Regions from separate parts of the Luteibacter sp. 3190 genome, predicted to be linked through region 2. Evidence: predicted binding sites of a transcription regulator. Region 2 holds the regulator's gene; the other holds the start of a gene.
The links. The regulator sigma-54, encoded in region 2, starts transcription at its own class of promoters, with help from an activator protein. The targets are predictions, from matches to a motif close to TGGCACGNGCNTTGC.

Region 1: the regulator sigma-54 is predicted to act here: its motif matches at 1,465-1,479, upstream of flgB (flagellar basal body rod protein FlgB).

What each region holds. Positions count from the first base shown of each region.
Region 1 covers NZ_JAVDUO010000001.1:2,140,733-2,144,131, reverse strand. The annotation lists gene J2X58_RS09715 (methyl-accepting chemotaxis protein) at 1-262, opposite strand, end outside; gene J2X58_RS09710 (chemotaxis protein) at 416-1,333, shown strand; gene flgB (flagellar basal body rod protein FlgB) at 1,518-1,937, shown strand; gene flgC (flagellar basal body rod protein FlgC) at 1,934-2,347, shown strand; gene J2X58_RS09695 (flagellar hook capping FlgD N-terminal domain-containing protein) at 2,358-3,002, shown strand; gene flgE (flagellar hook protein FlgE) at 3,022-3,399, shown strand, end outside.
Region 2 covers NZ_JAVDUO010000006.1:71,478-74,876, forward strand. The annotation lists gene lptC (LPS export ABC transporter periplasmic protein LptC) at 1-7, shown strand, start outside; gene lptA (lipopolysaccharide transport periplasmic protein LptA) at 21-545, shown strand; gene lptB (LPS export ABC transporter ATP-binding protein) at 549-1,268, shown strand; gene J2X58_RS18445 (RNA polymerase factor sigma-54) at 1,368-2,852, shown strand; gene raiA (ribosome-associated translation inhibitor RaiA) at 2,973-3,320, shown strand.

The DNA.
Region 1 (3,399 bases), on a different contig from region 2:
TATCGCGGGCGCCCTCGACGGCCGCGCCGAGTTCCTGCAGCGTCGCGCCGAGCGCCTGCGCGTTCGTCAGGACCATCCCCTGCTGCTCGATCGCCTGGATCGTGGTCGCGGCAACCGTGCGCGGCTCCGCGGGCTTGAGCAGCGCGCCGAGCGCGCTGGCGGCCGCCGGGTACTGGGCGGACAGCGCACGGACGCGCGCGGCGTCGCCGCTGGCGGCCGCGTGGGCGATGAGACGGACGTGCTGGCTCCAGAGGAGGGTCATGGCTTCGCTTTCGCTTGTTTTAGTGGTCGCCCCAATAGATCGTCAGGGGGCGTGACATCTTGAGCCATGCAATCCACATGCCACGGCCCGGCTACAGAAACGCGCCGGCTGGCCGATACGGTTCGCGACACCATCCGCAGACGCCGCGCAGCCATGGCCCGACCGCTCCTCGACACCGTCGAAACCTTCACCCGCCTGGCCGGGCACAACCGCGTGGCGATGCTGCTGTTCCGCCTGGGCGACGGCCAGGCCTTCGGCATCAACGTCTTCAAGGTGCGCGAAGTGCTGCGCCGGCCGCGGCTGGAGCGCATGCCGAGCATGCACGCGCTGGTCGCGGGCAGCTTCGACTACCGCGGGAACACCATTCCCGTGATCGACCTCGCGGCCGCCATGGGGTACCCCCCGCTCGCCGCGGTGGACACGGCGCACCTGATCGTGACCGAGTTCAATCGCTCGGTGCAGGGCTTTCTGGTGTCCGACGTGGACCGCATCGTGCACGTCGACGGCGCCAACATGACGGCGCCGCCCGCCGCGCTGGGCTACGGCGCCCGCGTCAACGCCGTCACGCGGCTCGATGGCGACCTACTCGCCGTGGTGGACGTGGAGCAGGTGCTGGCGAGCGTCGACCCCCAGGCGGTCGAGCTCTCGGACCGCATCCAGCAGGCCGCCGTGGTCCAGCACGCGCGCAATCGCCGGGTGCTGGTGGTCGACGATTCCCTCGTGGCACGCACGCAGCTGGTCGACCTGTTCCGCAAGATGGACCTCGAGTGCGTGGTGGCGAAGGACGGCCGTGAAGGCCTGGACGTGCTCGGCACCCTGGCCATGGGTCCGGTCGACGAGCGCGTGGCGCTGGTCGTGTCCGACATCGAAATGCCCCTGATGGACGGCTACGCCCTCACGCGCGCCATCCGCGACGACGCGCAGCTGCGTCATCTGAAGGTCCTGCTGCACAGCTCCCTGAGCGGGGTGTTCAACGAGGCGATGGTCGACCGCGTCGGCGCCGACCGCTTCATCGCCAAGTTCCAGCCCGACATCCTGGCGACGACCGTCCTCGAACTGCTCCCGGCCTGATCGCCGGGCGACGGATCACCGTCGTCACAGCGCGTACGGCGCGTCGGAATTCCGGCGCCAGTCGGTTCGACCCCGCTCCCCGATCCCGGAAAACGGCGCCACGGCGCCGTTTTTCGTGGCCGTCGCATGCATGGCACGCGACTTGCTCCTGCCTCTTCGCCAAGGTCACGAGGGGGCAGGACCCATGCTCGACAAACCCGATTCGCTGTTCGGCGTCCACGCGCAGGCCCTGGGCCTGTGGCAGCGCCGTGCCGAGGTGATCTCCTCGAACCTCGCCAACGCCGATACGCCGGGCTTCCTGGCCCGCGACCTCGACTTCCGCAAGGTGATGGCCGCCGCGACCGGCGCCGTGGAGGGCAATGCCTTGCCCATGACCGCGACCTCGTCGGGGCACATCGGCGGCAATCCCGCGATGGCCCTCGCCGACGCCGACCGCATGGCCTACCGGGTCGAAACCCAGCCCACCATGGACGGCAACACCGTCGACACGCAGGTCGAGCAGGCGCAGTTCGCGGCCAACGCGATCCACTACCAGGCCTCGCTCGGCTTCATCAACGGCCAGATCCACACCATGCGTCTTGCGATCACGGGGAGCAGCTCATGAGCCTGATCAAGATTTTCGACGTCGCCGGCTCCGGCATGGCCGCGCAGTCCGCGCGCCTGAACACCACCGCCAGCAACATGGCCAACGCCGACAGCGTCGCCAGCAGCGAGGCGGCCGCCTACCACGCGAAGCAGCCGCTGTTCTCCGCGGTGCAGCAGCAGGTCAACGGCCAGATGGAGAACGCGGGCGTGCGCACGATGGGGGTGACGGAAAGCCAGGCGCCCATCCAGTCGCGCTTCGAGCCCTCCAATCCGCTCGCGGACGAAAGTGGCTACGTCTATTCGAGCAACGTCAACCCGGTCGACGAGCTGGTCAACATGATCTCCGCGTCGCGCTCCTACCAGAACAACGTCGAAGTCATGAACAGCGCCAAGCAGCTCATGCAGAAGACGCTCGACCTCGGCAAGTAAGGACCAACCCATGGCAGTCGATTCCATCGGTAGTGGCAGCGCGGCGGCCTCGTCGTCCAGCCAGCTCCAGCAGCAGACCCTGAGCCAGTCGGATTTCCTCAAGCTCATCGTCACCCAGATGACCAACCAGGACCCCACCAAGCCGATGGACGCCACCCAGACGGTGGCCCAGCTGGCGCAGTTCTCGCAGGTGGCCGCGACGCAGCAGCTCCAGCAGTCGTTCGACTCGCTGGCGAGCAACCTCAGCGGCGACCAGTTCGTGCGCGCGGCGTCGCTCGTCGGCACCGAGGTGCTGGTGCCGTCGAAGGCGGCGAAGCTGACGGATGGCACGCTCGGCGGCGCCGTCAACGTCGGCAACTCGGGCACGTACGTCAACGTGCAGATCAAGGACCAGGCGGGCAACGTCGTCCGCACGATGTCGCTCGGTCAGCCGGACGCCGGCCTGGTCAAGTTCACCTGGGACGGCAAGTCCGACGACGGCACGCAGCTCGCCGACGGCGTCTACCAGCTTTCCGCGACTTCCGGCGGAACCGCGATCGACACGTTCGTTCGCGGCAAGGTGGAAGGCGTCGGTGCTTCGGGCACCGACGGCACGTACCTGCAGGTGGCCGGCTACGGCGGCGCCCTGCTCAGTCAGATCGCGCAAATCCTGTAAGTACAGCGAGGAATCCACCATGCCTTTCGATATCGCCCTTAGCGGCATCAACGCGGCGTCCGCCGACCTCGAGGTCACCGCGAACAACATCGCCAACGTCAACACCGTCGGCTTCAAGGGCTCGCGCGCCGAGTTCTCGCAGGTCTACTCGGTGGCGGGACAGAACCTCTCGGCCAACGCGGCCGGCAGCGGCGTCCGCCTGACGAACATCGCCCAGCAGTTCAGCGACGGCAACAACACCCAGACCGGCAACTCGTACGATTTCGCGCTCAGCGGCGCGGGCTTCTTCACGATCCGCGACGGTTCCGGCTACTCGTACACGCGAGCGGGCAACTTCCATCCGGACGACAAGGGCAACATCGTCACGGCCACGGGCCAGTACGTGCAGGCGTATCCG
Region 2 (3,399 bases):
GCGCTAAGGCCCTTCTCGTCGTGCTTGGCGCCGGGATGCTGGCCGCCCTGCCCGTCGCGGCGAAGCAGTCCGATCGCAACGCCCAGGTCCAGGTGGACGCCAAGTCGTTCGACGGCAAGCAGCAGCCGCAGGGCATCGTCATCTACACGGGCAACGTGATCATCACGCAGGGCACGCTCAAGGTGACGGGCGCCAAGGCCACCGTGTACCTCAACGACGACAACTCCGTGAAGCGCGTCATCGTCGACGGCGGCCCTGCGACCATGCAGCAGCAGGACGACGACGGCAACTGGATGCACGGCCGCGCTAACAACGTCGATTACAAGGTCGAAGAGGACTACGCGGTGCTCACCGGCAACGCGCACATCGACCAGCCGGTCAAGGGCACCGCCGATGGCGACAAGCTCACGTACAACACGAAGGACAGCACGATGACGGGCGAAAGCAATAGCGGCGCCCCCGTGCACATGACCTTCCAGCCCAAGAACACCACGCCCGCGGCCGCACCCGCGAAGCCCGCGGCGTCCGACACGAAGAAGCCCTGACCCATGCTTTCAGCCCAAGGCCTGCAGAAGCGCTTCCGCGCACGCCAGGTAGTCCGCGATTTCGCGTTCTCCATCCGCGAAGGCGAGGTGGTCGGCCTGCTCGGCCCGAACGGTGCCGGCAAGACGACCTGCTTCTACATGGTGGTGGGCCTGATCCAGGCCGACGCCGGCCAGATCAAGCTCGACCAGCAGGACATCACCGGCCTGCCCATGCACGCCCGCGCGAAGCTCGGCATCGGCTACCTGCCGCAGGAGGCCTCGGTGTTCCGTCGACTCAGCGTCGCCGACAACATCCTGGCCGTACTCGAGCTGCGCGACGGCATGACGCAGAAGCAGCGGGAAGACGAGCTGGAAAGCCTGCTCGACGAGCTGAAGATCTCGCACATCGCCGAGCAGAAGGGCATCAGTCTCTCCGGCGGCGAGCGGCGTCGCGTCGAAATCGCCCGCGCGCTGGCCGCCCGCCCGCGCTACATGCTGCTCGACGAACCCTTCGCGGGCGTCGACCCGATCTCGGTGGGCGAGATCCAGCGCATCGTGCGCCATCTCAAGGAGCGCGGCATCGGCGTGCTCATCACGGACCATAACGTCCGCGAAACACTCGGCATCTGCGACCGCGCGTACATCCTCAACGACGGCGAAGTCCTCTCCCGCGGTACGCCCCAGCACATCCTCGCGGACGAAAAGGTTCGGGAAGTGTATCTGGGACGTGAGTTCCGGATCTGACGCCCCGTCCTACCCCACCTTGGGAATAGCTCGCCGAGGCGCTGGTTTGCGGGGGCCAACAGGGGTTAGGATGGATCGGGAACCCCACGCGTCGCAGGCATGAAACCCGGACTTCAGTTTCGCCTCAACCAGCAGCTCACGCTGACACCTCAGCTGCAGCAGGCCATCCGCCTGCTCCAGCTGTCGCAGCTGGAGCTCGAGGCCGAACTCCGCCAGATCGCGGAAAGCAACCCGTTGCTGGAGTTCGCCGAAGATGCCGAATCCGAGGCGGACGCGGCCGACGACGAGGGCTTCGAGGCCGCCGATTACACGCCGCCCCGCGACGAGGTCCCGAAGAAGGCCTCCAAGGACGACGACGAATCCACCGCGGCGCCTTCCGAAGAGCTCGCGCCCGACTGGGACGACGACCGGTTCCACGGCGAGGCCGGAGACTATGCCGGCGCCCCGTCGCGCGCTGGCGGTGTCGACGACGACGGCTTCGAGCCGCAGAACGCCGCGCCCGAGAGCCTGCAGCAGCACCTGGAGTGGCAGCTCAACCTCTCGCAGTTCTCGCCGCGCGACCACGCCATCGCGACCGCGATCATCCATGCGCTCGACGAAGACGGCTACCTGCGCGACGGTGTCGAAGCGGTGGAAGCCGCCCTGCCCGCGGAACTCGGCGCACGTGCCGCTGAGATCGAAACCGTGCGCCAGCGCGTGCAACGTTTCGATCCCACGGGCATCGCCAGCCTCGACCTGCGCGACTGCCTCGACTGCCAGCTGTCGCAGTTCTCGCTCGACACGCCGCATCGCGAGCTCGCGATCCGCATCGTCAACGAAGAACTGGAACTGCTCGCGCGCAACGACCGCACGAAGATCGCCCGCAAGCTCAAGGCACCCGAGGCCGACGTCGCCGCGGCGGCGAACCTCATCCGCAGCCTCGATCCCAGGCCCGGCGCGGCCCTCGACGCCACGCCCGTCGAGTACGTCGCGCCCGACGTCTACGCGCGCCGCGAGAACGGGCGCTGGCAGGTCAGCCTGAATCCCGACGCCCAGCCGCGGCTCGGCCTCAACCAGCATTACTGCAACCTCATCGCCCGCGCGCGCGGCGACGACGCGACATGGATGAAAGGCCAGCTTCAGGAAGCCCGCTGGCTGCTGAAGAGCCTGCAGTCGCGCGCCGAGACGTTGCAGAAGGTGGCCGACGTGATCGTGCGCCGGCAGAGCGCCTTCCTCGACTACGGTCCCGAAGCCATGCATCCGCTGGTGCTGCGCGAAGTGGCCGAGGAGGTCGGGATGCACGAATCGACCATATCCCGCGTGACCACGCGCAAGTACATGCATACGCCGCGCGGCACGTTCGAACTCAAGCATTTCTTTTCCAGCGGCGTGGCGACGGAAGACGGCGGCAGCGCGTCCGCCACCGCCATCCAGGCCATGCTGCGCAAACTGATCACGGCGGAAGACGCGCGCCGCCCCCTCTCGGACCAGGCGCTCGCGGAGGAACTCCATCGACGCGGCATTCAGGTCGCCCGACGTACGGTAGCCAAGTACCGGGAAGCGATGCGTATCCCCAGTTCCAGCGAACGCGTCCGCGCCCATTGACGGTGACCGGGAACCTCGGCACAGGAGAACGGTCCCAACGTTTCAAGGCTCGAGGAACGGCACCGTGTCGTTCCGATCTCGTCGCCGAACGGCGGCACCCTCAGCAAGTAGGAGGCGTCAATGCAAATCCAGATCAGCGGCCAGCACATCCAGATCACCCCCGCCCTGCGTGAGCGCGTGGAACAGCAGATCGGTCGCTTCGAACGCCTTTTCGACAACATCAAGGCCCTCGACGTGGTGCTTTCCGTCGACAAGAACGAGCACAAGGCCAGCGGCACCCTCCACTGCGCCGGCACCCGGCTTCATGCCGACGGTCTCGCCCGGCTCGACGACGACAAGAAAGGCGACACCCTCTACAACGCGATCGACGCCATGATCGCCAAGCTCGCCGACCAGCTGAAGAAGCACAAGGAAAAGCTTAAAGATCACCACAACGCCGAGGTCCGCGAGGCCCGCGCGGCCACCTGACGCGGTCCCATGGCGGCGCCCGCCGCCCTCCGGACCGCCCCTTGATGGCACAATAGGCGCAAGCCGGCACGCCCCGCGT